DNA from 3 places in the Rhizobium sp. CCGE531 genome. Region 2 is predicted to be linked to each of the others. Evidence: riboswitches for the same ligand, from Rfam matches in the RefSeq annotation. Region 2 holds a riboswitch; each other region holds the start of a gene.
What was found. Region 2 has a riboswitch for cobalamin ahead of CCGE531_RS24765 (ABC transporter substrate-binding protein). Riboswitches for the same ligand answer to the same signal wherever they lie in the genome.
Positions count from the first base shown of each region.

Region 1: linked by a shared signal. The riboswitch ahead of cobU (bifunctional adenosylcobinamide kinase/adenosylcobinamide-phosphate guanylyltransferase) and the one ahead of CCGE531_RS24765 (ABC transporter substrate-binding protein) in region 2 are both predicted to bind cobalamin.
Region 3: linked by a shared signal. The riboswitch ahead of CCGE531_RS04825 (aromatic ring-hydroxylating dioxygenase subunit alpha) and the one ahead of CCGE531_RS24765 (ABC transporter substrate-binding protein) in region 2 are both predicted to bind cobalamin.

Region 1 is NZ_CP032684.1:2,352,238-2,362,496, reverse strand. It holds gene CCGE531_RS11515 (cobyric acid synthase) at 1-677, shown strand, start outside; gene CCGE531_RS11510 (chloride channel protein) at 674-2,470, opposite strand; cobalamin riboswitch at 2,651-3,050, shown strand; gene cobU (bifunctional adenosylcobinamide kinase/adenosylcobinamide-phosphate guanylyltransferase) at 3,191-3,715, shown strand; gene cobW (cobalamin biosynthesis protein CobW) at 3,721-4,770, shown strand; gene cobN (cobaltochelatase subunit CobN) at 4,780-8,778, shown strand; gene CCGE531_RS11490 (dimethylsulfonioproprionate lyase family protein) at 8,775-9,374, shown strand; gene cobO (cob(I)yrinic acid a,c-diamide adenosyltransferase) at 9,371-10,015, shown strand; gene CCGE531_RS11475 (TSUP family transporter) at 10,135-10,259, opposite strand, start outside.
Region 2 is NZ_CP032685.1:1,120,912-1,131,170, forward strand. It holds gene CCGE531_RS24745 (ABC transporter permease) at 1-1,082, shown strand, start outside; gene CCGE531_RS24750 (LLM class flavin-dependent oxidoreductase) at 1,139-2,233, opposite strand; gene CCGE531_RS24755 (ABC transporter ATP-binding protein) at 2,448-3,212, opposite strand; gene CCGE531_RS24760 (iron chelate uptake ABC transporter family permease subunit) at 3,209-4,246, opposite strand; gene CCGE531_RS24765 (ABC transporter substrate-binding protein) at 4,249-5,265, opposite strand; cobalamin riboswitch at 5,429-5,685, opposite strand; gene CCGE531_RS34895 (GGDEF domain-containing protein) at 5,765-6,322, opposite strand; gene CCGE531_RS34900 (LytS/YhcK type 5TM receptor domain-containing protein) at 6,244-6,858, opposite strand; gene CCGE531_RS24775 (hypothetical protein) at 7,392-7,571, opposite strand; gene CCGE531_RS24780 (phospholipase D-like domain-containing protein) at 7,626-9,308, opposite strand; gene CCGE531_RS24785 (histidine phosphatase family protein) at 9,385-9,855, opposite strand; gene CCGE531_RS24790 (hypothetical protein) at 9,973-10,259, opposite strand, start outside.
Region 3 is NZ_CP032684.1:978,565-988,823, forward strand. It holds gene CCGE531_RS04800 (DNA translocase FtsK) at 1-1,469, shown strand, start outside; gene CCGE531_RS04805 (MOSC domain-containing protein) at 1,796-2,347, opposite strand; gene CCGE531_RS04810 (FAD-binding oxidoreductase) at 2,416-3,846, opposite strand; gene CCGE531_RS04815 (L-threonylcarbamoyladenylate synthase) at 3,867-4,841, opposite strand; gene CCGE531_RS04820 (DUF6656 family protein) at 4,900-5,517, opposite strand; cobalamin riboswitch at 5,866-6,070, shown strand; gene CCGE531_RS04825 (aromatic ring-hydroxylating dioxygenase subunit alpha) at 6,167-7,411, shown strand; gene CCGE531_RS04830 (hybrid-cluster NAD(P)-dependent oxidoreductase) at 7,414-8,502, shown strand; gene CCGE531_RS04835 (GH25 family lysozyme) at 8,603-9,547, opposite strand; gene CCGE531_RS04840 (BA14K family protein) at 9,852-10,259, shown strand, end outside.

The DNA of each region.
Region 1 (10,259 bases), on a different replicon from region 2:
CGCGCATCGCCAATTTCGACGATCTCGATCCGCTGCGGGCCGAACCCGACGTCGATCTCGTCTTTGTCCGGGCGGGCGAGCATTTGCCAGCCGATGCGGGGCTTGTGGTGCTGCCGGGCTCCAAGTCCACGATCGGTGACCTCCTCGATCTGCGCGAGCAGGGATGGGATCGCGACATTGCCGCGCATGTGCGCCGTGGCGGCCGTGTCATCGGCATTTGCGGCGGCTATCAGATGCTCGGCCATACGGTTTACGACCCGCTCGGCATCGAGGGATCGGTCACCGAGACGCCGGGACTGGGCCTGCTTGAAATCGAGACGGAAATGGCGCCGGAAAAGACGGTGCGCAACAGCATGGCCGTCTCGAAGGAGTATGACGTGCCTCTATCGGGCTATGAAATCCATCTCGGTGTGACGCGCGGCGCCGACTGCGAGCGGCCTTCTGCTGTCATCGACGGCCGGCCCGATGGGGCGATATCGCCTGATGGTCGCGTCATGGGCACATATCTGCATGGCCTCTTCGGCAGCGACGCCTACAGGGCAAAGTTGCTCGCAAGCTTTGGTCTCGCCGGCGAGCGCATGGACTATCGCGCCAGCGTCGATACGGCGCTGGACGAGATCGCGGCCGAGCTTGAAAGCGTGCTTGACCCTGCCTGGCTCGATAGCCTTGTTGGTTAGAGTTCGCCGGAGACCTCGCGCCTGCGGCGGTCGAGTTCCTCGCTGTAGCGCCGCAGCGTATAGCTCTCCGTCAGCAGGCCGATCACCCTGCGCTCGATCAGATCGTTGACGACGACAAGCGCTTCACTCTTGGTCTGGTCGAATATGGCGGCCGCTTGCTTGGCGTTCATCTGCGGCTGCAGGAACTCGTTGCGCAGCTGGATGAAATCGGAAAGTCCGTGTTCCTCGTCGTCCTTTTCAACAGGGCTCGCATAGACGTCGGGGACCAGAACCATTCCCGAATACTTCTCGTTCTTGTCGAGCAGGATGACGCGCTGGGCCGAACCGATCGGAAAATTCTTGCGGAACTCCTCGATGCTCATGTCGATGCTTCCCGTATGCACGTCGGGGCGCATCATGCGGGCGACAGTGAGATTGCGGATCCAGCCGACGTCGTGGGCGCTGCGGATGCTCTCGCCGCGCAGATGGAAGCGCCAGGTGGCGAAGGAGTAGCCGAAGCTGGTGCGGACCACGAGCGACGACGTGATGACGGCAGCCAGCACCAGGGCAGTGATCGGGAAGTCACCGGTGATCTCCAGCGCCAGGAACGTCATCGTCAGCGGGCCGCCGATGATCGCGACGGCCAGCGAACTCATGCCGACCACGGCGTACACGGCCGGCGTCAGCGCGTTGTGATCGAAATAGGGCGCGCAATAGGCGAAGATCTTGCCGAGAAGCGCACCCATGAACAGAGACGCGAAGAAGAGACCGCCTCTGAAGCCGGAGCCGATCGAGACCGCAGAGGCTAGCGATTTGAGGAGGAACAGGCCGACCAAGGCCCCGAGCGTCACGTCCGTCGACAGGTTGAGATGCAGCGCGCCGTGCCCCGCCGACAGAACCTGCGGGGAGATCAGTGCCAGTATACCGACGACAAGGCCCCCGAGCGCTGGGCGGAAGGGCGGTGCGATGGAACTCTTGCGCGCCAGTTCTTCGGTCCAGGCGACGCCCTGCATGATCAGGATACCGACGCCGGCGCAGCAGGCGCCGAGCAAAACCGCCGGCAGATAATCGGCGGGGGCGATGGAGCCGAAATGGCCGATATCGATGGCGAAGTCATCGCCGGCGAGCAATCTCGCGATCATCGTCGATATCAATGCCGAGACGACGACGGGCGTCAGCGTCAGGATGGAATAGGTGCCGATGATCAGCTCGAAGGCGTAAAAGGCGCCGGTAAGCGGCGCATTGAACGCGGCGGCGATGGCGCCGGCGGCGCCGCAGCCGACGAGCATGCGCAGGTCCGCGCGGCGCATCTGCATCTTGTAGCCGAATTTGGAGGCGATGCCGGCGGCAAGCTGGGTGTAACCCGCCTCGAGCCCGACGGAGGCACCAAATCCATTCGAGATCAGGTTCTGCACGGCGACGAGGATACTGTCGGTGAGCGACATGCGGCCGCCGTGCAGCGCATTGGCTTCGATCGGGTCGACCATCGGCTTCTTGCGCGTGCGCGACAATATGTAGAGCAGGATGCCGAGGATGATGCCGCCGGCGATCGGCGCGATAAACAATACCGATTTGTCGGGGATCGCCACCGCCGCCGAACTCAGGCGCTCATAGTCGGTTATGCCGTAGATGAGGCTGTGAAGCTTGCGCGAGATGAAACTCATCGCCGTCACGGCGCAGCCGGAGGCCACTCCCGCCAGCGCGCCGGCGAAAACAAGTCCCAATTCGCCACGGCGCAACAATGCCCTGAACCGACCGAGATCGAACAGGGCGGAGAAGACGCCGAGGCGTCGCGGTTGGAATTTCTGCAACATTGGAAACGAACGATATGTTTTACTCGAATGTGAGGGCTTACCCTCTATAAACTTCTAACATCAAAGAAATGCGGCAAAAAAGCCGCTGATTTTGCGGGAATATTCGGTCGATTTCGCAATTGGGACGCCCGGCGTCGCATCCATGCCCTTGATTGACTTGAACTCGGTGAACGCCTAATCATTGTCGGCATAACGAATGGTTCCCGAGCGGCGATCTGTCGCATGGGATGAAAAGGGAATGTGAAGGGACGGACCCAAGCCGGGCGTTCTCATCACAGCCGACCCCGCGACTGTAGAGCGGTCAGGGTCTTTCGCTCGATTTGAAGTCTATTCCGTCGATGGTTCGCATGGGGCGAACGGGGCGGGGCAGGCTCAAGCCGAAAAAGCCACTGGCGTGGCATCATGATCAACCCGGGCTGGACGCCTCCAATTCTACGAATCGTCCGCCTTTTCATGATGCATTGCCGGGAAGGCGAGGAAGACCCGCTGGCGCACGATCGGGGGCGACCGATTTCGGTCCGCCTCCCTCGCGGCGCCTTATCCGCGAGCCAGGAGACCTGCCATGCGTGCCGGGCACAGAGCCTGTTCTGGGACGTCAGTTCCGCTGCCAGCACGGAGGTTGTCATGGCGCAAGACGAGTTTTCGGCGTGTAGACGCCTCTCTTCCGGTATCGGCTTCATGCTGCCGGCCCTCGCTGTTGCGCGGGAGCGAGAATAGCGCATGTCGTCTTCAGTTTCCCGATCTGTTTTCGTCCTCGGTGGAGCGCGCTCCGGCAAATCCAGATTCGCCGAAGGCCTGATTTCGGACACCGGTCTTGAACGTCACTATGTGGCGACAGGCCAGGCGTGGGACGATGAGATGCGCGAGCGCATCGCACGGCACCGCGCCGACCGTGGCGATCTATGGCAGACGCATGAGGAGCCGATGGATCTCGTCAAGCGGCTCGCCGCGATCGATGCCGAAGGGCGAGTGGTGCTTGTCGACTGCCTGACGCTCTGGGTGACCAATCTGATGATGGCGGAGCGGGACATGATGGCGGAGTTTGCCGCCCTGATTGCATTTCTGCCGACTGCACGATCGCGGCTCGTTCTCGTATCCAACGAGGTCGGGCTTGGAATCGTGCCGGAAAATCGCATGGCGCGCGAATTTCGCGACCATGCCGGCCGTCTGCACCAGATGGTCGCGGCGGCAAGTACCGAAGTTTATTTTATCGCAGCGGGCCTGCCGCTGAAAATGAAGGGTTGATCCACATGAACCAGGCAAAGATTCCAGCCACCGTCATCACCGGCTTCCTGGGAGCCGGCAAGACGACGATGATCCGCAACCTGCTGCAGAATGCCGGCGGCAAGAAGATCGCGCTGATCATCAACGAATTCGGCGATCTCGGCGTCGATGGCGACGTGCTCAAGGGCTGCGGCGCGGAGAATTGCACCGAAGACGATATTATCGAGCTGACCAATGGCTGCATCTGCTGCACGGTTGCCGACGATTTCATCCCAACCATGACGAAGCTGCTGGAGCGCGATGCGCGTCCGGATCACATCGTCATCGAGACTTCGGGCCTCGCGCTGCCGCAGCCGCTGGTCGCCGCCTTCAACTGGCCCGATATTCGTACCCACGTCACCGTCGACGGCGTCATCACCGTCGTCGATAGCGCCGCCGTCGCCGCCGGGCGCTTTGCCGACGATCACGACGCTATCGAGGCTGCCCGTGTCGAGGATGATTCGCTCGATCATGAAAGCCCCATCGAGGAGCTTTTCGAGGACCAGTTGACCTGTGCCGATCTGATCGTGCTCAACAAGACCGATCTGATCGATGTTGCCGGTCTCGGCCGCGTCCGCGCCGAGGTTGCCTCGCGCACCGCCCGCAAGCCGACGATCATCGAAGCGAAGAACGGCGATGTGCCAGCCGCCATCCTGCTCGGCCTCGGCATCGGCACCGAAGACGATATCGTCAACCGCAAATCCCATCACGAGCTGGAGCATGAGGACGGCACGCCGCACGATCACGACGAGTTCGACAGCTTCGTTGTCGAACTCGGCCCGATTGCTGATCCGGCGGCCTTCATCGATGCGCTGAAAGGCGTGATCGCGGAACATGACGTGCTGCGCCTCAAGGGCTTCGTCGATGTCCCCGGCAAGCCCATGCGCCTGCAGCTTCAGGCCGTCGGCAGCCGCATCGACACCTATTTCGATCGCGCCTGGACACCGGGCGAAGCACGCGCGACTCGGCTCGTGGTGATCGGCCTGCACGAGATGGACGAGACGATCGTGCGCAAGGCGATCGAAGCTTTGGTCTAAGGCAAGTTCATGCATCTCCTCCTAGCCCAAAAGGGAACGATCAGCGACGGCGAAGAGGCGATCGATCTCGGCCAGTCGCCAGGCGATATCCTCTTTCTGTCGGCGGCCGACACCGAGCTTGCGGCGATTGCCGCAGCCCACGGCGAGGGCGGCTGTTCCTTGAGGCTTGCAAGCCTGATGAGCCTCAAGCATCCGATGTCCGTCGATACCTATATCGACAGGACGGCCCATCATGCGAAGCTCATCATCGTGCGGGCGCTGGGTGGAGCGAGCTACTTCCATTATGCGCTGGAAGCACTGCATGCCTGTGCGGCGCGTCAGGGGGCGTTGATTGCGGTGCTGCCGGGAGACTCGAAACCCGATCCCGGCCTGACGCCATTCTCCAACGTCGCTCTCGATGATCTCAACGCGCTCTGGTCCTATCTGATCGAGGGCGGCGAGACGAATTCCAGGGCATTTCTCGCCTATGCCGAGGCGATGCTGTCGGGCGCCGATAAGCCAATGCCAGCCGTGCCCTTGATGAAAGCGGGTATCTGGTGGCCGGGCCGGGGTGTGATCGGCGTCGAGGAATGGTGGAGGGTTTCCAAAGCTTCGATGGTAGCGGAGGAGGGATTTGAACCCCCGACGGTCGCTATTTCTTTCTACCGCGCTCTCGTACAGAGCGGCGAAACCAAACCCGTCGAAGCGATGATAGAGGCTCTCATCGCCGAGGGTATGCGGCCCCTGCCGGTCTTTGCCTATAGTCTCAAGGATGCCGTGTCGGTCGGCATTCTCGAAAGTGTCTTTACCGAGTTGAAGCCGGGTGTCGTCATCAACTCCACGGGCTTTGCCGTTTCGGCACCGGGTGCCGATCGTCAGCCGACGGTTCTTGAAACCGGTGAAGCCGTCGTCCTTCAGGCCATTTTCTCGGCTTCGTCCAAGGAAGCCTGGGAGGCATCCTCGCAGGGGCTCTCGGCTCGCGATCTTGGCATGAACGTGGCTCTGCCCGAAGTCGATGGGCGTGTTCTTGCCCGCGCGGTGTCCTTCAAGGCTGCGGCCCGCTATGACGAACGGGTCGAGGCCAACATCGTTGCCAGCGAACCGCTCGAGGATCGCATGCGCTATACGGCGCGGCTGGCTGCTAATTGGGCGCTGCTGCGCAATACGCCGCCCGGCGATCGCCGCGTCGCGCTCGTCATGGCGAATTATCCCAATCGCGATGGTCGTCTTGGCAATGGCGTTGGGCTCGATACGCCCGCCGGTACGATCGAGGTGCTGAAGGCAATGCCGGAGGCGGGATATCGTGTTGCCGATCTGCCTGCCGACGGCGATGCGCTGATGCGGCACCTGGCGGAGGGGCCTACAAATTCTGGTCATGACGGCCGCGTGGTTCGCGAGAGGCTTTCCTTCAGCGACTACAAGGATTTCTTCTCGTCGCTTCCCAAACAGATTCAGGATGAGATCACGGCGCGCTGGGGCGAGCCGGAAGTGGACCCCTACGCTCTGGAGGGCGGCTTTGCCCTGCCGTTCGCCCGCTTCGGCGATGTGCTTGTCGGCATCCAGCCGGCGCGGGGCTACAACATCGATCCGAAGGAAAGCTACCACTCTCCCGATCTCGTCCCGCCGCACGGCTATCTCGCCTTCTATGCCTTCCTGCGCCGCTCCTTCGATGCGCATGCGGTGATCCACATGGGCAAGCACGGCAATCTCGAATGGCTGCCGGGCAAGGCGTTGGCGCTGTCGGAAAATTGTTACCCTGAAGCGATCATCGGGCCGTTGCCGAACCTCTATCCCTTCATCGTCAACGATCCCGGCGAGGGCACGCAAGCCAAGCGCCGGACAAGCGCCGTCATCATCGATCACCTGACGCCGCCGCTGACGCGCGCCGAAAGCTACGGTCCGCTGAAGGATCTCGAGGCGCTGGTCGACGAATATTACGAGGCCTCGGGCGGCGATCCGCGCCGCATCCGTCTTTTACGCAAGCAGATCCTCGATCTCGTCGCCGATATCGGCCTCGATGAGGATGCCGGCATCGCCAAGGGCGAGGGCGAAGACGAGGCATTGCGCAAGCTCGACGCCTATCTCTGCGACCTCAAGGAAATGCAGATCCGCGACGGCCTGCACATCTTCGGCGTTTCGCCTTCCGGGCGGCTGCTGACGGATTTGACGGTGGCGCTGGCACGAGTGCCGCGTGGATTGGGCGAGGGCGGTGATCAGAGTTTGCAGCGGGCGATTGCGCGGGATGCGTGGGGGAGTGTGGAAAGCTTATCGGGTGTGGAGAGTGTGACACCCCCCTCTGTCGCCTTCGCGACATCTCCCCCACAAGGGGGGAGATTGGTGGCGCGCGGCACGACATCGCCTCAAATGATTATCGAATCTGCTGATGTCGTCAGTAAAAATTCGGGAAAGCAGAGCGGCACCCTCCCTCCAATCTCCCCCCTTGTGGGGGAGATGTCAGCGAAGCTGACAGAGGGGGGTATCTCTCCACACAAACCATTCGATCCTTTGGATTGCGATATGGCCGCCGAATGGACCGACCAACGTCCCTCAATCCTCCAAGATGTCTCGGACTTTCCGTGGCGTACCCAGGGCGATACCGTCGAGCGCATCGAACTCCTGGCCGCAAAACTCGTGGATGGTGAAATAGCCTGCCCCGAGAGTTGGCCCAACACTCGCATGGTCCTTGGCGAGATTGCCTCAAAGCTCCAGCCTTCCATCCTCGCCTGCGGCGATGCCGAGATCGCGGCCTTGCTCAAAGGCCTCGACGGCCGTTTCGTACCTCCCGGCCCCTCCGGCGCGCCGACGCGGGGCCGGCCGGATGTTCTGCCGACGGGGCGGAATTTCTATTCGGTCGACAGCCGCGCCGTGCCGACGCCGGCGGCCTATGAACTTGGCAGCAAATCGGCAGAATTGCTGATCCGCCGCTACGTTCAGGACCATGGCGAATGGCCCGTTTCCTTCGGCCTGACGGCCTGGGGCACGTCGAACATGCGCACGGGCGGCGACGATATCGCGCAGGCGCTGGCGCTGATCGGCGTCAAGCCCGTCTGGGACATGACCTCGCGCCGCGTCACCGGCTACGAGATCATACCGCCGGCCATGCTGCGGCGGCCGCGTGTGGACGTCACGCTGCGCATATCCGGCTTCTTCCGCGACGCCTTTCCCGAGCAGATCGCCTTGTTCGACAAGGCAATCCGTGCCGTCGGCATGCTCGATGAGGATGCGGCCGACAATCCGATTGCGGCGCGCATGCGCGGCGAGATCGCGCGGCTTGAAGCAGCCGGCCTCGACAAGGCCTCCGCCAGCCGCAGAGCCGGCTATCGCGTCTTCGGGTCTAAGCCCGGGGCCTATGGCGCCGGTCTGCAGGCGCTCATCGATGAGAAGGGATGGGAGCGGCGCGCCGATCTGGCCGAGGCCTATCTCGTCTGGGGCAGCTATGCCTATGGCGCGGGTGAGGAAGGCAGAGCCGAGCGCGGCGTCTTCGAGGAGCGATTGCGCTCGATCCAGGCGGTCGTGCAGAACCAGGACAATCGCGAGCACGACCTGCTCGACAGCGACGATTACTATCAGTTCGAGGGCGGCATGGCGGCGGCGGCTGAGCAGCTCGGTGGCACACGTCCCTCGATCTATCACAATGATCATTCGAGGCCGGAAAAGCCAGTGATCCGTTCCCTCGAAGAGGAGATCGGCCGGGTGGTGCGCGGGCGCGTCGTCAATCCCAAATGGATCGAGGGCATTATGCGCCATGGCTACAAGGGCGCCTTCGAGATCGCCGCAACAGTGGACTATCTCTTTGCCTTTGCGGCGACGACGGGCGCTGTCGGCAATCATCATTTCGAGGCCGTCTACCAAGCCTTCGTCGTCGATCAGAGCGTGCGCGATTTCATGGCGGAGAAGAACCCGGCAGCACTTCGGGACATGCGGGAGCGCTTACTGGAGGCGATCGATCGTAAGCTCTGGACGCCGAGAAGCAATTCGGCGCGCTTCGATCTGGAAAGCCTGGATAAGGGCAAGGAGACGGCGGCATGAGCGCGGTCGACGAACTTCTTACTGCGTTTCGTGACTATCTCCTGTCGCGCAGCGATCTGCTGCTGCGGCATTTCATCGAGGGCTTTCGCTGGCCGGCTGAAGAGCGGTTGCTTGCGGCGCACGATCTGCCTGTCGTCGCTTATCTTCGGGAACTTGAGCGGCCGGTCAACGGGGCGGAAGGCGCTCTTTTTAACGAGCTCTCGAATGCGGTGGATATGCTGCATTGGGCGCAGACCTACAGCATCACAGACTTCGGCGCGGATTTCCTGCAGCGATATGGCTGGGTCGAGCTTTTCGGCACACGAGGGCATTTCGCAAGCGACGAGATGGCCGGCGGCTTCCTGCTGCTCGGCCCCGGCGTGCATTATCCGGATCATCACCATGAGGCCGAGGAGATCTATATCCCTCTGACCGATGGCTCGCTGTGGAGCAAGGATGCCCAGCCGTTCCTGCCGCGCTGGTCGGGTGAGATCATCCATCACCCCTCGAACATCCGCCATGCCATGCGGACAGAGGATCAGCCGCTTGTCGCTCTCTACCTCTGGCGCGGCGGGCCGCTGGCACAGAAATCGATCATATCAGGGAGAATGCAATGAGCGACGAATTGGCCGAAACCGGCGCGGATGCCCCGAAGAACGACGATGCCCGGCACGCCGACAAGATGGCCAAGAAGAAGGCCGCGCGTGACAAGATCATGGCGACCAAGAACGATGAGAAGGGCCTGATCATCGTCCATACCGGCAAGGGCAAGGGAAAATCCTCTTCTGCTTTCGGCATGATCTTCCGCCACATCGCCCATGGGAAGCCCAGCGCCGTCGTGCAGTTCATCAAGGGCGCCATGTGGACTGGCGAGCGCGACCTGATCGAAAAGCATTTCTCCGACCTCTGCCAGTTCCACACGATGGGCGAAGGCTTTACTTGGGAGACGCAGGATCGCGCTCGCGACGTGGCGGCGGCTTCTGCCGCGTGGGAAAAGGCCAAGGAGCTGATCCGCGACGAGCGGAATTCCATGGTGCTGCTGGATGAGATCAATATCGCGCTGCGCTACGATTACCTTGACATCAACGACGTGCTGGAATTCCTCAGGAACGAGAAGCCCTACATGACGCATGTGGTCTTGACGGGCCGCAACGCGAAGGAAGAGCTGATCGAGATCGCCGATCTCGTTACCGAAATGGAATTGATCAAGCATCCCTTCCGCTCCGGCATCAAGGGGCAGCCGGGCGTCGAGTTCTGATCGACAGCCGGGGTTTTCAGCTAGCCGGCAGCATCGCCTTCTGCGGTCTGTCGGTTTGCGGGAAAGAAGGATTCGATTGCGAGTTCCAACTGAATGACATCGACCGGAATGCCTGTATCTTACAGTCCGAGCCAGATTCTGACAGGATGAGTGGGATCCGCCAGCAGCTTGACCGCGAAGGCGATGCAGACGGCGACCAGCAGCGGCTTGATCAGCTTGGCGCCGATCCGCATGGCAAGCCGCG
Region 2 (10,259 bases):
GCAAGGAACTCCTCGTCATCCTCAAGGACCCGAGAAGCCGGGCAAGCATCGTCGTCCCGCCCATCCTTCAATGTCTGATCTTCGGCTATGCCGCCACCTACGACCTCAACACGGTTCCTTATGCGCTCGTCGACCAGGACAGGACGACGGCATCGAGAGATCTGGTCGCAAAGATCGAGGGATCCGGCATCTTCGAAAGGGTGGCGACGCTGCCGCAGACGGGTCGGGCAATCAGGCTGCTCGATGCCAAGCAGGCCGTGCTGATCATCGTTGTCGAGCATGATTTCGAGAGACGATTGGAAGCCGGCGCCCCCGGCACGGTGCAGGTCATCGCCGATGGCAGGAATTCCAACACGAGCGGCATTGCGCAGGGCTATGCCAACACGATCGTCAGCGACTTCACCTTCGATTGGCTTGCACGGAAGGGCCGTTCCGGCAATGCCGTTCAGGTGACGACGCGCGCCTGGTACAATCCGCAGCTGGAAACGCGCTGGAGCATGGTCCCATCGCTCATCGGGACGATCACCATGCTGATGACGATGATGCTGACCGCCATGTCCGTCGCGCGCGAGCGCGAGGAAGGAACCTTCGATCAGCTGCTCGTGGCGCCCTTCACGCCGACCGAGATCATGATCGGCAAGGCCATCCCCTCGATGATCGTCGGCATCACCCAGGCATCGACGATCCTGTTGGTGGCTTTGTTCTGGTTTCGCATCCCGTTTGCCGGCTCATTTTTGACGCTTTATCTCGGGCTGAGCCTCTTCCTTGCCGCAGCGATCGGCTTCGGTCTGTTCCTGTCCTCGATTGCCGCCAATATGCAGCAGGCAATGATCCTCTGCTTCGTCTTCCTGATGCCCTTCATGCTGCTGTCCGGCCTGATGTCGCCGACCGACAACATGCCGAAGGTTCTGCAATATGCGACGATGATCAATCCGCTGAAATATGCCATCAGCATCACGCGCGGCGTCTATCTCGAAGGTGCCGGGCTCGACGCGCTTCTTCCCGACATGCTGGCCTTGGTCGTGATCGCCGCCGCGACGATGCCGGTTGCCGCCTGGATGTTCCGTCACAGGTTGAACTAGGGCAATTCCCGGAAGGCACGCCATGTGGCGTCGACCTCATCGTCGATGATATCGGCTCATTCGAACCGCAGCCCCGCCTTCTTCAGGAGTGGCATGACCCGGTCGCAGAAGAACGGCAATTCGTAGGTGTAGTTGACGAAGGACATAGCAATCCCGCAATAGCCCTGTTCGGCAATGGCGATCATATCTTCGACGATCTTTTCCGGCGTACCGACGAGCGGATAGCCACCCGCGCCGCCTGCAAACCGCTTGCGGTAGCGATCATAGGCTTGCGTGTCGTGCGACTGGGAGAATTCTTTCTTGCCGGCCATATGGGCATCGACCGCCTCATGATCAGCCAGCGTCACGGCATAACGTTCGTAATAATCCTCCGCCTCCTGCTGGCTTTCGCGGCAGACGACATGGCAGACGGTATAGGCGCCGATATCACGGCCGAGCTTTTCCGCCCGCCCCTTGATATCCTCGACATGCTTGCCGGCTTCGGAAATCTCGGTGAAGGTGGTGAAGAGATATTCGCAATTCTTCGCCGCGAAATCCCGACCCGGCCCGCCGAAAGCCGCGTTCATGGTGACCGGCCGCGGCGATTGCAGGCTGGCGGGTCGGCTCACCACATCCTTCAGTCTGTAATAGGTGCCGTCATAGTCGAACGGCGCGTCCGACGTATAAGCCCGCTCCATGATATCAAGCCATTCGTCCGCCTGGTCATAACCTTTCTCGACCAGCGGCACCCCGAACATGCCGAATTCCTTCGGGTTCCAGCCGCAGACGATATTGAGTCCCGCGCGGCCGCCGCTGATATGATCGACGGTCGCAAGCGCCTTCGCCGCATAGAGCGGATGCACGAGCGGCACATGAACCGTCATGAAAAGGCCGATCCGTTCGGTGACGGAGGCAAGGCCCGCCGCCCAGGTGAAGGTCTCGAAGGACCATTCACGCACCCGGTTCTTGCCGCCGAACCCCTTCCAGCGCGCGATCGGAAGGAAGAAATCCAGCCCGCCGCGATCGGCGATCTGTACGGCGTTCAGATTGTCTTCCCAGCGCGCCTGCCAGCGCTCCGGCACGTCGGTAATGGCAAGCCCTCCGTCCGCATTAGCGGAAAAGACGCCGAGTTTCAATTTGCTGGGACCTTTCAGCGGATGCGGCTTGATCATGCTGTTCCTCTTTTTTGGGTCTTCTGTGGGCGGAACGCATCGCCTCCACCTGTTCCAACTGCCGTTGCCGAACGAAGGGATAGGCCCTGTTCCCCTTGGGCCACCACTGTCGATCCATAGGCCGGAAAAAACAAGTTTAAACCTAAACTATTTTTGTGCACGGATTGAAACGGCTCGGCGCGAGCGAAAGATCAATGGTTCCGCTTAAACGACGTCAACCAGCCATATATTGGATGTTGCAGCGGCCATGGACCGAGGATTTCTGGACGTGTGCGCGCACGCCGAAAACCCGTTCGATCAATTCCTGCGTCAGCACCTGTTCCGGCGGACCGGCTGCAACGACTGCGCCATTTTGGAGTACCGCCAGGCTGTCGCAGAACATGGCCGCGAGATTGAGATCGTGCAGCGCGACGATCGAGGTCACGTCAAGCCTGGAGACGAGGCCGAGAATGTCCAGCTGATGCTGGATATCGAGGTGATTTGTGGGCTCGTCGAGCAGAAGTTCGCTCGGAGTCTGGGCAAGGGCTCTGGCGATATGGACGCGCTGCCGTTCGCCACCGGAGAGGGTCTGCCACAGTTGTCCGGCGCGGCCTTGCATGCCGACGCGGGTAAGCGCATCCGCAACCGCCGCATCGTCATGAGCGCTCCAGGATGAGAGGGGTCCCCGATGCGGCGTGCGGCCGAGGCGCACGACGTCCATGACCGTCACCTGGGTATCGGTCGTCGCCTGCTGTTCGACAAGCGCGATGCGGCGGGCGATGTCGCCACGCGAGATCGAGGCGATATCGCTGCCGCCGAGCCGGATGACGCCGCTCTTGACCTTCCTCAACCGGCAGATCAGCCGCAGCAGGCTGGACTTGCCCGAGCCGTTCGGCCCTAGAAGGCCGAGGACCTTGCCCCGTTCCACCGCCAGGCTGACGCCGTTGACGATCAACGTATTGCCGGCGGCAAAAGTGACTGTGTCGACCGCGATGCTCATGCCGTCCTCCGGGCGCGATAAAGAATGATGGCGAAGGCGGGCGCCCCGAACAGGGCGGTGACCACGCCGATCGGCAGGATCTGCTGGGGAATGATGATCCTCGAGACGATATCGGCGCCGACCATGAAAATGGCGCCGGCAAGTGCCGCTGCCGGCAGCAGCCGGTCATGGCTTGGTCCCACCATGAAGCGGGCGGCATGCGGGATGACGAGCCCAACGAAACCGATCGAGCCGACGATGCTGACGACCGCCGCCGTCATGAAGGCCGTCACGCCAAGCAGCACGATTTGCGCGCGTCTGACCGCAATCCCGAGCGAAGCGGCCGCATCCGTGCCGAAGATGAAGGCGTCGAGCACGCGGACATGCGCCATGCAGACGATAAAGCCGAGAATGGCGACCGGCCCGGAAAGATAGACATCCGGCCAGCGCACGCCGCTCAGCGAACCGAGCAGCCAGAACATGACGCCCCTTGCCTGCTCGGCATTGGCCGACGTGGTGACGATATAGGAGGTCAGCGCGTTGAAAAGCTGCGAACCCGCAACACCGCACAGGATGATGCGCTCGCTCGTGCCACCGACACCCGTCGCGAGCAGACCGACGAACAGGAAAGCGACGATCGCACCCAGGAAGGCGCCGCCGGAAAGCCCGAGAATGCCATAGCCGAGCCCAAGGATCATGATGCAGACCGCGCCCGTCGAGGCGCCCGCCGAAATGCCGAGCACATAGGGTTCGGCAAGCGGATTTCGCAACAGGGCCTGCAGGATCACGCCGCTCAACGCCAGCGAAGCGCCGGCGCTGGCGGCGACGAGCGCCCGGCTCAGGCGATAATCCCAGACGATGCCCTGGTGGATGCGGCTCAGTTCGAAACCCGTTCCGAACAGCCGGTTCGATACCGCCTTTGCGGTCGTCGACAGTGGGATGGAAATCTCGCCGATCGACACCGCCAGGCTGATCATGAAGGCCAGAAGCACGATGGCAGCCAGGGCAAGCGCCAGCAGCGTCCACCATGGCCGTCGTTCCGCGGTAAGATGCATCTTCACCGCGCCAGGCCGAAGGATTGGATGCCCTTGGCCAATATTTCGATGCCGTCGATGGTCCGGATCGTCGGGTTCATCGACTGCGCATCCATCATGACGAAATGCTTGTTCCTGACGGTGTCGAGCTGGCTGGTGACCGGATCCTTCTCGAGGAATTCGAGCTTGACCTTCGGATCGTCGGCTGCGTAGCGGCGTCGATCCATGGTGGCGATGACGATGACGGCCGGATTGGCCTGCGCAATGGTCTCCCATCCAACCAGCGGCCATTCTTCCTCGGTCGTCACGACATTCCTGGCGCCGAGCGTCTTCAGGATATAAGCCGGCGCGCTGTTCTTGCCGGCGATGAAGGCATCGCCTTTGACTTCCTTGCTGGAGAACCAGAATACGATCGGAAGATCCTTGGCCCTTGAGCCTGAAATCGAGGCGACCGCATCCGCTTCGCGCTTCTTCAGGTTCGCGATCAAGGCATCGCCGCGATCCTTAACGTCGAAGATCTCAGCGAGTTCACCGATCTCCTGATAGATCAGGTCCATCGTGAACAGTTCCTTGCGCACGCCGTCGCCGCCATCGGCATTGACCTTGGCAACGCAATCGGTCGGCGCGATATAGGTGTTGATGCCGAGTTCGGAAAACTGCTCGCGCTTGCCGACGGAGCCCTGCGGCCCGACATGCCATTCGAATTCGGCGGCAACGAGATCCGGTTCCTTGCCGACGACGGATTCGAAGCTCGGATCATTATCGGCAAGCCGCGGGATTTTGCCGTTGGCTTCGGCAAATTGCGGCAGCACCGGGCCGACCCAGACCGCCGTTCCGGCGACCTTGTCGGCAAGCCCGAGCGAGAAGAGGATTTCGGTCATGCCCTGCCCGATCGAAACGAGCTTGGCCGGGGCCTTCTGAAAGGTGACCTTCTGGCCGCAATTACCGATGGTGAGGGGATATTGGGTGGCGGCGAAGCCGGAAGCGGCAAACCCGGTCAGGCCGAGTGCAAATGCAATCGTCGTCAAAAAATGGCGCATTGGAGATCTCGATGGGAAGGAAACTGGGCGGTGTCAGCGCGATCGCGCGCGGGCAGGCCGCCGCCGGTTGCGGGGATCCCAATCAAGGCCGATAGATGTCGGATAGCGTCGAAGGCTCAGGTCAATCATTCTCTCTGTCCCTTCCGGGCATCCCCGCCCGGCTGATTGGATCGTGATCGACGGCAGGTCTCCTGGCTCGCGAATATCTGACGATCATCTGCCTTCCCGCAAGCTTAGCTGCAGTGGCATGGCTCAAGGCCTCGGGAATAGACCAGCAGACTGGTCACTCCCGGATGATCGGCAATCCGCTTACAGTTGCGGGGGCAGCCACGGTCTAGGTCCCTCTTGGGTCGTCCTCACCGTGTTCCCTATTAATCCCCGCGGAGTCTTCCTTGGGGAACCGTCGCATCCAGTTATGCCGGATGCACCCTTCCCGTCAAGGACGCATGGATGCGATAAAGCGAACGCGCGCGAAGTCCACAACGTCTGCATGGCCGGCTTAAGCGGCCTCGGCCAATTCCACGCGATTTCTCCCGCCGGCCTTGGCACGATAAAGTGCCTTGTCGGCAGCCTCCAGCACCTGCTTGAAGTCAGCGGTCGGTTCGTGGGAGCAGGCAATGCCGATGCTAACGGTGACGCGGATGGCCTCTTGCTCGAACATCAGGACTGTCGCTTCGATATCCTTGCGGATTTTCTCCGCAATGGCGGTGGCGGCCTTAATATCAGTGTTCGGCAGCAGAACGACGATTTCCTCTCCGCCATAGCGGGCGGCAATGTCGGTCCTTCGGACGGTCTGCCGGATTACGTCCGCCACCCGCGCCAGGACCGTATCGCCGAAGGAATGGCCCCAGCTGTCATTGATCTTCTTGAAGTGATCGATATCGAGCATGATGATCGAAAAGGGGATGCGCCTGATGCCGGCTTCCTTGCTGCAACGGTCCCCTTCCCGCTGCAGGACACGGCGATTGGGAAGTTTCGTCAGCGGGTCGAGGCTTGCTTCGCTCTCGAGCGCGCGCTGGATGCCGATGCGATATTGCTCCCGCTCCAGCAGATCCAGAGAAGAAAGACACCGAGTATATTGACAATCGTGACCGGAAGCGTTGCCGAGAGCAGCAGCTCGCGCGCGACCCCCCACGGCAGAAAGACGAGAACGACGAGCGACGTGCAGGTCGCCAGGCCGAACAATGCCGATCGCCTCCACCCCGTGCCGATCCACTGCCGCGGCAGGAGGCTGAGGACATAGCCCGTAAGCGCGACGATCAGGATCCCGGCAATGCCGCCGACAGCACCCATGCCGCCGACCAAGAAGCGGAACAGACCCATCATGACAGCCGCAACAACGGTCCCCAAGAGGCCGCCATAGACCGGCGTCAGGACGAGCAGGATCGAGCGGCCATCCTGGATAACGCCAGGCATCCACTGGATCGGATCAGCCATCGACAGGATGCCGACCACGCCAAACAACAATCCGACCGCAACCGATTTCAGAACGCCGCGATCGACGATCCGGATGACCCAGGAATAGGCATAGACGATGATAGCCACCTGCCCCAGGACGCGCACCAGCGAAGGCAAATGCATTTCAATTCCCATGGCTGTCCCCAACCTTCGCGAGGAGCCCCATCAATGGCACGCACCGGCCATAGTTGAAGTCAGCGCAGGATACCACGCGATCTCTATAAAATGGTTTACCGAGTCTCTCGCTCGCCGACGGCGACGGGAGGTCGCTTAAGGCGGGACAGGGGATCGAGTGAGGGCCGCAAATGATGATCATTGTCGTAATCGAATTTCGAAATTGATGCGTGTCGATGCCGGAGTGTCCGATACCGCATTCTGAGGAGTTGCGCACCCAGGATCTTCGCGAGGTTATAAAACATCGAGGGAGAAGAACAAAACGGATGAAAAAATCGAAAGGTTGATAACACTGAGCAGATTGCCGTAGCTGCCCAAGGCCTTTCCTGTGGATCGCTCATGCACGAAGTATGGATAATAGGCGCTATCTGGCGCCCCGCGCGGAGTGGTCAAGTGCGGTCGAACAATTTCCCGCTTTACACCGTGGCGATCGCTACAACGACGTTGGTTTCAGGCTCGATCTTCCGCACACAACCCTTGAGCGGTTCAGCTCTTTACTGAATCTCTGAACCGCCCTGTCTCCTTATTTTTACGCAATTCCGGGCGGAAAGAAATCCGCCGCCGGACGCGGCGATACCGATACCCGCCCCGAAGCCGTTGCCGTCCCACCGGAAATCGGAGGCCTCCACGACCTCCTTCTCGATGGAAAAAGGTATCGCATCGATCTCATTCATGGGCCATGCCTCATCGTCAGCACCGGAGATCTCCATGCCATGGCCCGCCCCTCCTCAGTGCGAGAATAGGAGACGGTCCTTTGCCGCCTGCGAACCCGTCGCATAGAACCGCTGAAACCAGGCCTGCTGCCCGGGGCCGGGCGGCCGGGCGAGCGTCAGGCTGTTGGGCGCGCCGGCACCCTGCATCGCTGAACGGAAATGGAGATGATCGAATATCCGGAGCGCTTCGAGCGCATAGGATGTCGCCACCCGCTGGTCTTCGATCATGACGAGATTGTCGCCATTGCCCGTTTCACCGCTGGGCGACAGGTTGGACGATCCGGTGAATACCTTGGCCGTCGGCAGGTTGAAGTCGGTCACGACGAACTTGTCATGCTGATGAATACCGCTGCCGCCACTCCACTCGGTCTTGAAAGGTTCCGGGGCGTGGCTCGCAAGGTAGCTGAAATCCACCAGGCCGATCGTGCCATCGGGTTTGTGGATTTCGAGCCCTCCTTCCTTGTCGGAAATGCCGTAGCTGAACACGTCCTTGCCCATCAGCCGGTCCACCGCCTGACACACCTGGCCCGAGCGGATCTGGTTGAGGAAGGCGATAGCATAGAAGACGGAAGACGAGGCCTGATCGATCGCCGCGCCAACGGGGCTGAGCGACAGATTGCTCGATTGGTGCGGTGAGAAGCAGAAGTGCGCCGCCGGCATGCCGGGCGCCTGCACCAGGCTCCATTTGCTGCTGAGACCGTCCTGCTTGAAGGCGTCCAGGCCCTGGAAAGCGAGGTCGAAGGCACGGCCGAACAACCCGGCTGCATCGCTTGAATGGAACACGAGCGCATTATTGGCCTGTATGTAAAGGCCGCGATAGCTGAAATTAGTCGAGCCGAACAGCACCTTGAGGGGCTGGTCGCCGCGCCGGACGACGAAGACCTTGTTGTGCTGCAGGGTCTTGAAATGCATGCGCTTCACCGCAGCCGATCCCGCAGAGACCGCAAGACGCGCGGCCGCCTGCGATTCCGCACTGCCGGCGGGTTTGTGCGATCCCGAATCGTCGATGATGGCGCGAACGCGATTGCCGCAGGTCTCAAGCTTGCCGACGATATCGCGCTCGTTGAAATCATAAGCGAAGACATCGATGGAGAGGCCGGGATCGTTCACCACCTCGTCCAATAGGCCGAAGATGAGGTCATAGGCTTCGAAACCAAGCCACTGGTAGACGTCGCCCGGCAGCTTCGTAAACGTCAGGCCTTGGTCCGCATCGCTCGGGATGACGTCCGGATTGTTGCCGAACTTGTCGGCATAGGCCTGCGAGGAGGCGAAGTTGCGGGTAAAGCCGATATCGAGATAATCGCTATAGGTCATGCGGTCGAGCGAGATCGGCAGGTCGGCAACCTGATCGCCGCGGCGCAAGGCGCCGGCGGCATTCATGTGCATCTTCGTGACCCGATAGAGATAGGTTCCATCCGTCGGGTCATAGGGAAAATGCATCCAGCGGAACTTCTGGAAGGGAGCCTCGGTCGACAGGAAATTGCGGAAGCCGTCGACACCCGTGCCGCTGCTGTAGTCGAAATTCAAACGATTCCTCAGCGGAACGTAGTCGGCCGAACCAGGGCTCTTCACCTCGATCGCGAAGCCTACGAAATCATCCTCTGGGTCGGTGACATCCATCCCGATAAGGCACATGCGTTCGCCGCGCCACAGTTTCACTGCAAGGCTGCCGGCGCTACCTGTATTGGCAAAAGTCATCTCAATCCCCTCGTTGCGTTGGATGAAGGCGATGCTTGTCTTTCATGCAGGAATGCAGAAGGCCGTTAGGATCGGACTAGAATGGCTCGAATACTTGCGAGACCTTCGGTCCGTCACTCAGAAAATCTGTAGCCAGAACCAGATTGAACACGGTCGGCGCCCATGGATCGGGATAGCTTCCCTCGAGCGCACCGAGCGCCCGCATCAGCCCGGGAATATTGCCGTGATGCCAGCAGACCAGGATCGCCTTGCCTTCGAGTTTGGGCTTGGAGAGCAGCGTATAAGCTAGCGCGCCGTAGTTTTCGTCGGCATAGGATGTACACAATTCGATACCCAGTGCCTCCGCCAAGGGCTGGACGGTCTGGACAGGCCTTTCACTGTGCTTCGACGGAGTGGCGGCAAATATGAAATCCGGCGGTCCAAAGCTTTCGGGATACCAGGCGGCCAACGCTTTCGCGCGCGCTTGCCCCGCGGCGGACAGGTTGGGATCTCCCGGATCGTCGGGTTTTTCGGCATGACGCATGACCAATATCTTGACTGGCGCCATTGGTCCCTCCCTTGGCTGCCGTCTTGATCCATCGCTACCTGAAATTGGGTCCACGATATTGTTTCCACACCCAAGCGCAATGGCCATTTTCGGCATCAGCAAAATTTCATGGCAGTGTCATGGTGGCTTGGTTGCCGGCGTGCCAGTAGCCGGCGCCGAGTTCTGGGGAATGGCGGTCGCGGGTCCATTGGTAGCAGCAGAACCCGGCTGCAGCGATCCGGATGCCGGAGAAGTTTGCGACTGCCCCTGCTTGCCGGCGACCCCGCCATTGGTCGGCGGAACTTTCGTGGTTGCCGCCGTATAGAACTGGTAACCAGCGAAGATGATGAGGGCGGCGACGAGCACGCCATAGACATTGCGAACGATCTTCCGGACGCGATCGTAGTTGGACACGCTGCTGCGGA
Region 3 (10,259 bases), on a different replicon from region 2:
AGCAGAATGCCGGCCTGCTGGAAAGCGTGCTCGAAGATTTCGGCGTCAAGGGCGAGATCATCCATGTCCGTCCCGGTCCGGTCGTCACGCTCTATGAATTCGAGCCGGCGCCTGGCGTCAAATCCTCGCGCGTCATCAATCTTGCAGACGATATCGCCCGTTCGATGTCGGCCCTGTCCGCTCGCGTCGCCGTCGTTCCCGGCCGCAACGTCATCGGCATCGAACTGCCGAACGTCAACCGCGAGACCGTCTATTTCCGCGAGATGATCGATTCGCCCGATTTCGAAAAGAGCGGCTATAAGCTTGCCCTCGGCCTCGGCAAGACGATCGGCGGCGAACCCGTCATCGCCGAGCTTGCGAAGATGCCGCATCTGCTTGTCGCCGGCACAACCGGTTCGGGCAAGTCTGTCGCCATCAACACCATGATCCTGTCGCTGCTCTACCGCATGACGCCTGAGCAGTGCCGCCTGATCATGGTCGATCCGAAGATGCTGGAACTTTCCGTCTATGACGGTATCCCGCATCTCCTGACCCCCGTCGTCACCGATCCCAAGAAGGCCGTTATGGCGTTGAAATGGGCGGTGCGCGAGATGGAGGATCGCTACAAGAAGATGTCGCGCCTCGGCGTGCGCAATATCGACGGCTACAACAGCCGCGTTGCCTCCGCCAAGGAAAAGGGCGAGACGATCCACGTCATGGTCCAGACCGGCTTCGACAAGGGCACCGGTGCCCCGATCGAAGAGCAGCAGGAAATGGACCTGACGCCGATGCCCTATATCGTCGTCATCGTCGATGAAATGGCCGACCTGATGATGGTCGCCGGCAAGGAGATCGAAGGCGCGATCCAGCGTCTGGCGCAGATGGCGCGTGCCGCCGGTATCCATTTGATCATGGCGACGCAGCGTCCCTCGGTCGACGTCATCACCGGCACGATCAAGGCGAACTTCCCGACGCGTATCTCCTTCCAGGTCACGTCGAAGATCGACAGCCGCACCATTCTCGGCGAGCAGGGCGCCGAACAGCTCCTCGGGCAGGGCGACATGCTGCACATGGCCGGCGGCGGCCGTATCTCCCGCGTTCACGGCCCCTTCGTCTCCGACGAGGAAGTCGAGAAGGTGGTCGCGCACCTGAAGCTGCAAGGCCGTCCGGAATATCTCGACACGGTCACGGCCGACGAGGACGAAGAAGACGAGGAAGAGGACACGGCCGTCTTCGATAAGGGCGCGATTGCCTCGGAAGACGGCGATGATCTCTACGAGCAGGCGATCAAGGTGGTCATGCGCGACAAGAAGTGCTCGACCTCCTACATCCAGCGTCGCCTTGGCATCGGCTACAACCGCGCCGCCTCGCTCGTCGAGCGCATGGAGAAGGACGGCCTGGTCGGTCCCGCCAACCATGTCGGCAAGCGCGAGATCATCACCGGCAACCGCAATGGCGGCGGCAATTCGGGCAATGAGGATTTTGAGTGATTGAGTAGGGGGTGGCTTCGATAATCGCGGAGAGTGCGCACCCCCCTCTGTCACTGTCGTGACATCTCCCTCACAAGGAGGGAGATCGTTGGGAGTTTGCCGCTCGTAGCTCACAAAATAGCGAGCTGCAATTTCAATGCGTTCGATCTTTGCTTAAGGCGAGGGGGTGCCTCAGGTTACCAATCTCCCCCCCTTGTGGGGGAGATGTCACGAAAGTGACAGAGGGGGGTATCAGAGGTTCAGCATACTCAGAGCTAGCTGGCCGGGCCCTGCCACCATCATCCACAAGCATGCCTGCCTGACCCATAACGGCGTCGATCTCGATATCAAACACGCTCGAGCTTGAGATGCGGCAGCGGCGGCAGCTCGATGCGGATGGCGTCGTCGGGTTGCACGCAACCACCCTGCGAGACGATGCCCATGATGCCGGCCTTGCGGACCAGACCGCCATCGGCATCTTTGTCCAGCACCGCGTGCAGCAGGCCCTTTTGAAAATCGTCGATCTGCTTGCAGGGGTTGCGCAGGCCCGTCACTTCGACAATCGCTTCCTCGCCCAGATGCAGGCGCGTGCCTTGAGGCAGGGAAAGCAGGTCGATCCCTCGGGTCACGATATTCTCGCCCATGTCGCCCGGCATGACGGAAAATCCCTTTTCCGTGAGCTCGTCGAACAGCTCTTCGTGGATGATATGCACCTGGCGCAGATTGGGCTGGGTCGGATCGACGGCGACGCGCGAGCGGTGTTTCACCGTCACTCCCATATGTGCGTCGCCTTCCACGCCAAGGCCTGTCAGCAGTTGAATGTGATCCTTGGTCTGCTTGCTGAACTCGTGCACACCGCTGCTGCTCACTGATGTCACATATATGCGCTTGTCGCCCATGCTGAACCCTTCCATGACAACCTAGATTCAGAGCGTGTCTCGCGGCCGTTAAGGCAGCCAACCAGCTCTCAGACCTTGAGGACCTTGCCGGGGTTCATGATCCCGGCCGGGTCGAAGGCCGTCTTGATCCGGCGCATCAGGTCGATCTCGATATCGGAGCGGATCGACGCCAGCTCGTCGCGCTTCAGCTGGCCGATGCCGTGCTCGGCCGAGATTGACCCGCCATGCCGCAGCACCAGCCCGTGCACGATCTCGTTCATCTCGCGCCAATGGCCGATGAACTCCGCCTTGTCGGCGCCGACGGGCTGCGAGATGTTGTAGTGGATATTGCCGTCGCCCATATGGCCGAAAGCGCAGACGCGCGCGCCCGGCATGGCGGCGACAACGGCTTTTTCGGCTTCCGCCATGAATTGCGGGATCTGCGCCACCGGCACGGAAACATCGTGCTTGATCGAGCCGCCTTCTGGCTTCTGCGCGTCCGACATGCTCTCGCGCATGTGCCAGATGGCCTTCTGTTGCGCCTCGGAGCTGGCGATGGCCGCGTCCTGGACCAGGCCGTCTTCGTAGCCCTGTTCGAGCAGCGTCGTCATCATCCGCTCGGCCGTTTCGGCCGAATCGGAAGTGGAAATGTCGATCAACACATACCAGGGATGCGCCGTCTCCAGCGGATCGCGCACGCCCGGAATATGGCGAGTGGTGAATTCGACGCCGATGCGCGGCATCAGCTCGAAGCCGGTCAGCGCCGTGCCGCACAGGCTGGAGGCATTCTTGAACAGCGTCAGCGCGTCATCGACCGATTGCAGGCCGGCAAAGGCGACTTGATGGCCGAGCGGCTGCGGGAAGAGCTTCAGCACCGCGCCGGTGATGACGCCGAGCGTGCCTTCGGCGCCGATGAAGAGGTCGCGCAGGTCGTAGCCGGTATTGTCCTTCTTCAGGCGGCGCAATCCGTTCCAGATCTCGCCCGTGGGCAATACGACTTCGAGGCCGAGGCAGAGCTGGCGCATATTGCCATAGGCAAGAACAGCCGTGCCGCCGGCATTGGTGGAAAGGTTGCCGGCGATGCGGCAGGAACCTTCGGAGCCGAGCGAAAGCGGAAACATGCGGCCATGCTCGGCCGCCGCCTTATGCACATCCGCCAGGATGCAGCCGCCGTCGACGATTATAGTGTTGCCGATCGGATCGATATCGCGGACGCGGTTCATGCGCTCCAGCGACAGGATGATGTCGGAGCCGCCCTCGCGCGGCGTCTGGCCGCCGACAAGACCGGTATTGCCGGTTTGCGGAACGATCGCTGCGCCGGTCTCGCTGGCAAGCTTGAGGATCGCGGAAACCTCTTCCACCGAGCCAGGCTTCAGCAGCATCGGCGAAGCGCCATGATAGAGACCCCGATTTTCCACCAGATGCGGCGCAATTTCCGCAGGGTCCCGCACGGCATGTTTTTCACCGACGATGGCGGCGAAGCGGTCGAGGAGGGCGGAAGAGGGGGCGGTGCTGCTCATGGTGTGTCCTTTGGCCGGATTTAGTCTCTGGGCGCGGCTGCGCGGCGCAGCCGGTCGTTGATGGCCTCGCCGAGGCCCTCGTCAGGAATATGCGAAAACGCGATGGTCGTAGCACCCGTGGCATCGGCGCGCTTCATGAAGTCGAAGAGGTTTGCGGCGGCCTCCGAAAGATCGCCGCTGGCGCTCAGATCCAGCACGGCGACAGCCTTTTCGATGCCTGCGATGTCGGGCGTCCCGAAGCGGATCAGCGCCTCGCTTGCGGAAACCTCCATCGCGTCGAGCCGCACGGCTGCCCCTGGTGCATAATGCGAGGCAAGCATGCCGGGCGCCTCGATGGCGGCTGAAGCCTTCTTCTTGCGCTTCAGCGCTTTGCCCGCCACTCGCTCGATCTCGCTGGCCGCGAGGCCACCGGGCCGCAAAAGACGCATCTCGCCGTCCTCGACCTTGACGATGGTCGACTCGACGCCGACGACCGAGGCGCCGGCATCGAGGATGAGTGTAATCCGCTCGCCTAGATCGTCATCGACATGATCGGCGCTTGTGGCGCTGATCTTGCCTGACGTATTGGCGCTCGGCGCGGCAAGCGGCCTGTCGAAGGCGCGGATCAGCTCGCCGGCAAAGCCCTGGGGCACGCGGATGCCGACTGTATCGAGCCCCGCAGTCGCCAGCGGATGGATGCCGCTATCAGGCTTGAGCGGCAGCACCAGCGTCAACGGGCCGGGCCAGAAGGCTTCCGCGAGCTTGCGCGAGATCGGGTCGAAGATGGCATAGCGCTCCGCCATGGCGAGATCGCTCATATGGCAGATCAGCGGATTGAAGCGTGGCCGTCCCTTCGTCTCGTAGATCCGGGTAATGGCTGTGGGATTGGTGGCATCGGCGGCAAGGCCGTAGACCGTCTCCGTCGGCAGCCCGATTGGCAGGCCCTCGGCAAGGGTTGCCGTCGCGACCTCTATCGCCGTTTGCGGATGTTCGAGAATATCTATGTGTCGCGCCATGGCCTGCCTGCTTGCAGTTCAGGCCGTTCTTATGCTCTTCGAGTTTTCGGATCAATCGTCAAAGCTGGCGAATGATGTCGCGAAGCTGCTCGTTGCGCGCGCCGAGCAGGAGAACGTTGCGGATGGCGATCTGCGGATCGTGGGTGTGGAACAGCACGCCGTTGCCGCGAATGTCGCGATTGATCGTCAGCTTCTTGTCTTCCGCTTGCCTGTCCGGATGGATGGCGACGGCGAAATACATCCGCGAATATTTGAGGCTGATGTCCTCGAAGAAGTTCTCTTCCTGGCCGATGCGGGCAAAGAAATTGGCGATATAGAAGGCCCAGTTCACTTCCTCATATCGCGCGAACTGAGTCCGCGCGGCCGTCACATGACAATAGCCGAGATGCGGCGTGTCCTTCAGCGTGTGATGAAAGATGAGTTTCGGAAAGCGGATGGACTTGTGGAAATTGTTGAGCCGGTCATGGGTCTTTTCGCCGGCGTCGCGGAGCTTCAGCGCCGTGCGCTCGGCCACCTGTTCATGGGTGAGGTATTCCCGCTCTTCCGCCAGCCAATGCGGCCTGTTGCGGTTGATGCGGCCGGTGCGCAGGAACTCGCTGTACCCCGTCGTCGATACCGCTGGCGCCGGTTCGGGCTCGGCGGGCTTCCCAGCGTCGAAATATCTGAGTTTGGCCATGCCGGACCTCGCTATAAACTCTTTAGGCGACATGATGGATCATGGAGCTTGAGCCGAGCTTAATCGCGCCGGACCGAAAGCTCCCGATGGCGGCTCTGCTGGCGCTTTCCGCCGCCCAATCATTACCCTGATTATCGGCCGTTCGCGGGCCTGTCGCAATCAGGATAAAGCGTCATCGGCGGAATGCGCATGCGATGCGCGGGCCTTCTCCCATGCAAGCACCTAAGAGATTGAATCACCTTTCTATATTGTCACGACATGCAACCGTCCCATCGTCCGGTTTCGCCTGTCGTCAATTTCGAAGCGGATGTCGCATTGCAGCACAGCGGCCGATCGGGCCGAGGGATATGATGACATCAATCTCAAGGTGCCGTCTGCTAGGGAGACGGAGAATTGGGAAGCCGGTCAAAATCCGGCGCTGCCCCCGCAACGGTGGTGGAGTAAGGCATGGCGAATTAAGCCACTGGGTCGATCGACCTGGGAAGGTGCCATGGGGCTCTGGAAACAGGGCCGCTCCAGAGCCCGGAAACCAGCCTTGGGCACATATGGTTTACTGATCGCGGCGGGCGGTCGGGACATTGCTTTCGGCTGTCTTCAACCAGCCATGCATGTCCTTCGCCCGTTTCCTGGTACTGCGAAGGATAGGCAAATGGATATCGGCAGCAAAGTTCTGCGGCAATTGAAGAACCACCGGACGGGTTTGAGTCTGGAGCAACCATTCTATACCGATCCGGATTACTTCAAGCTCGATATGGAGACGATCTACTATCGCGACTGGCTGTTCATCGGCCATGATTGCGAAGTGCCGCGCGCGGGCAATTATTTCACCGTCCAGATCGGCGATTATCCCGTCGTCATCGTTCGCGGTCGCGATCAGGTCATCCGCGCCTTCCACAACAGCTGTCGCCATCGCGGCTCGCGTGTCTGCTCGACCGAACGCGGCTCCTCGGCAAAGCTCGTCTGCCCCTATCACCAGTGGACCTACGAGCTTGACGGCTCGCTGCTCTTCGCCCGCCAGATGGCCGAGGATTTCGACAGGAGCCAGCATTCGCTGAAGCCGGTTCATTGCGAAAGCGTCGGCGGCTACATCTTCGTCTGCTTAGCGCAGAACGCTCAGGACTTCGCGCCGGTTCGCGCGTCGATCGAGCCTTACATGGCACCGCATCGCATCAGCGAAGCCAAGGTTGCCTTCCAGAGCACCATCATCGAAAAGGGCAATTGGAAGCTTGTCTGGGAAAACAACCGCGAGTGCTACCATTGCGCAGCCAATCACCCCGAACTTTGCCGCACCTTCCCGGAAGCGCCGACCGTCACAGGCGTGCAGGGCGCGATGAACGACCCCGTCATCACCGAGCACTGGCAGCGCTGCGAAGCTGCCGGCCTGCCGAGCGAATTCAAGATCTCGCCGGATGGCCAGTTCCGCGCCGCGCGCATGCCGCTGATCGAAGGGGCCGAGAGCTACACCATGTCCGGCCAGAACGCCGTCAGGCGGCCGCTTTCACCCGATGTGACGATCAACGGCATCGGCACCATGCTGCTGTTCCATTACCCGACGACGTGGAACCACATTCTCGGCGACCACGCGATTTCGTTCCGCGTCCTGCCGATCAGCGCCGAGGAAACCGCCGTCACCACCAAGTGGCTCGTCCACAAGGATGCCGTCGAGGGCGTCGACTATAATCTGGAAGAGCTGACCCACGTCTGGACCGAAACCAACGATCAGGATCGCCGTATCGTCGAGGAAAATGCCTTCGGCATCCGCTCGCCGGCCTATGAGCCCGGCCCCTATTCGGAGATCCATGAAGGCGGCGTCATGCAGTTCGTCGAATGGTACACGACGTTCATGATCAACCGGCTGCAGGGCGACCAGGCCAAGCTGTCGGCGGTTGCCTGAACATGAACATGGCCGTTCCCCTTTCGCATCGCCACCTCGACCAGATGCAGCCCTGGAGCGACAGGCAGCATCTGCTTGAATGCCTCTCGGCAACGCCCGAAGCGCCCGACGTGATGACCTTCACGTTCCGGTCCGACGAGGACAACTGGTTCCGCTATCTGCCGGGCCAGTTCGTGACGCTGGAGCTGCCAACGGCTCCGGAGCCGGTCATGCGCACCTATACGCTGTCGTCGACGCCGTCGCGGCCCTTCTCGGTCGCCGTGACGGTGAAGGCACAGAAGGACAGCATCGGCACGCGCTGGATGTTCGAGAACCTGAAGCCGGGCATGCGCGTCAAGGCTTTCGGCCCGCTTGGCGATTTCAGCCATATCCGTCATCCCGGCGAAAAATATCTCTTTGTCTCCGCCGGCTCCGGCATCACGCCGATGATGTCGATGACGCGCTACATGGCCGACACGGCGCCGCTGTCGGATATTACCTTCGTCAACTGCTCGCGTAGCCCGGCCGACATCATCTTCCGGTCCGAGCTCGAATATCTCGCCCGCTTCATGCCTAACCTCAATCTCGGCCTGATCGTCGAGGGTTGCGGCCGCACCGATCTCTGGTCGGGATTGAAGGGACGCATCGACAAGGCGAAGATCGGCCTGCTGGCGCCCGATTTCATGGATCGGACCATCTTCTGCTGCGGCCCGGAAGTCTTCATGGACGCCGTGCGCTCCATGCTGGAGGCGCATGGCTTCGACATGTCGCGCTACCACCAGGAAAGCTTCCAGCCGGCGAATGCGGCAACGCCGCTTGCGGAGGTTTCCGATGATGCGTCGGGCGAGGCTGCGACGACGATCCGTTTCACGATGGCCGGCAAGGACGTCGTCTGCGCGGCGGGTCAGACCGTGCTGCAGGCCGCGCGCGGCGCCGGTGTGCGCATCGGTGCGGCCTGCGAATCGGGGCTCTGCGGCACATGCCGGGTGCTGAAACTCTCGGGCGAAGTCGAGATGAGCCACAATGGCGGCATCCTCGATGACGAGATCGAAGAGGGGTATATCCTCGCCTGCTGTTCGCGTCCGAAGACGGATGTCCAGGTCGAGGCCTGAAGCATGGCGCGCAAAGCCGCGCAGCGGTTTTGCGGCAACGACATGCGCAAAGTCAAAATACTGAAGCGCGAAAAGCGAATCGGAAGGATCGCGGCGCGCTTCAGAAATCCTGATAGTTCAGTTCGTTGATCTCGACCGGTTTCGATTGCGGGGTTGATGCCGTAACGACGGGATCGACCATCAGCGAGACGAGCGTCTGCCGTGGCCCGTTGCACGTCGGCGCCTGTGCGATCATCAGGTCGGGCGCCGGCAGCGGCCTGGCCGGCAGGAGATCGCCCTGCGGCCAGATCCTGGCGAGCTGAACCTTCGTCATCGGCACGACATTGACGTCGATATCGGTCAACGTGCCCGGTACGCGATAGGGGCAGCTCTTCTCGGAGCAATTGTCCGAAGAAGCGAACTGCCAGATGGCATAGCTGTCCCAATTGCCGAGCGGAAAGGTGCCCTTCACGTCAGGCTTGTAACGCGCGTACCACAATGGCAGCCGCGATAGCAGCGGATAGTTGTCCCGGTGATCGGCGATGTATCGCGCCGTATTATGGTTGACGTAGAGAATGGGGTAGCGCCCGGTCCTGACCTTGATATGGGCCACGAAGATCTGGGCGTCCTCAAGCGACATGAATTGCGCCGTGTCTATGCCGTCTATGTCGAGTACCATCAGCTCGTCCGGCTGCGGATCGGCATAGTCGAGAAAATGATTGGCCTGATCGATCGGATTGCCAGGCCGTCCCAGGTGATAGGCGCCCCATAACAGGCCATTTGCCTTTGCCAGCATGCGGCGGGTCTGGAACAGCTCGCGGCTGACCGCATATTTGCGCCACATCGTCCGACAATGGGCCACCGTATCGCCGCCGTGGTCGCCGGTGCAGCTGAAGCTTTCGGGCAATCCGTCGGAGGCCTTGGAGATGAAACCGGCGATCCGTTTGTCCTGCAGAAATGCGTTCCAGTCGATGGTGTTCAGCTCGTAAGCATCGACGATGAGGGCGTTTTTCGGATCGCTCCAAGGCTGGCTTTCGCCGGCCGAAGGCTCGGAGACCGGCCCCATCAGGGTCAGGATCGTCAGCAAGCCGCAAATCAGGAGGTTACTCTGCCGGTATCCCTTCATGAAATAATAGTAAGGATTGCTGGTTAATCTTGGGTTAAGGATGAAATCACTATAAATTCATCGTGGAGCCCCGCATAACTCCTTAAATTGGCAGGGATTTGAGGAACCAAATAACGCGCTGCCACGTTTCTTGTCGTCTACTCGGATATGCGACGAAGCAGGCGGCGAAACCTTGCTCGGGAAGCATTCCCGACATAAATGCTATAGGCTTGAGCATAAGTCGAACCAGGAAATGGAGATGAAGATGCTTGGTTTCCGTGCAAAAATCGCGACCGTCGCCGTAACGGCCGCCGTCGCCCTGACGAGCTTCACACCGTCTTTCGCCATCCAGATGCCCGCCGCGCCGATCGCAACAGCGTATCAGGCCGCGCCCGCCCAGGCCGCGCCCGGCAATGTCGAACAGGTTCAATGGCGCCATGGTGGTTACTATCGCCGCGGCTGGTATGGCGGCTATCGTGGTTATCGGGGAGGCTATCGTGATGGCTATCGCTACCATGATGGCTATTGGTTCCCGCTGGCTGCCTTCGGCGCCGGCGCGCTCATCGGCGGCGCGATCGCCAGCCAGCCGCGCTATTATGAGCCGGCTCCGGCTCCGAGCGCTGAGATCAACCCACGCCATGTCGGATGGTGCGAGTCGCGCTATCGGTCCTAT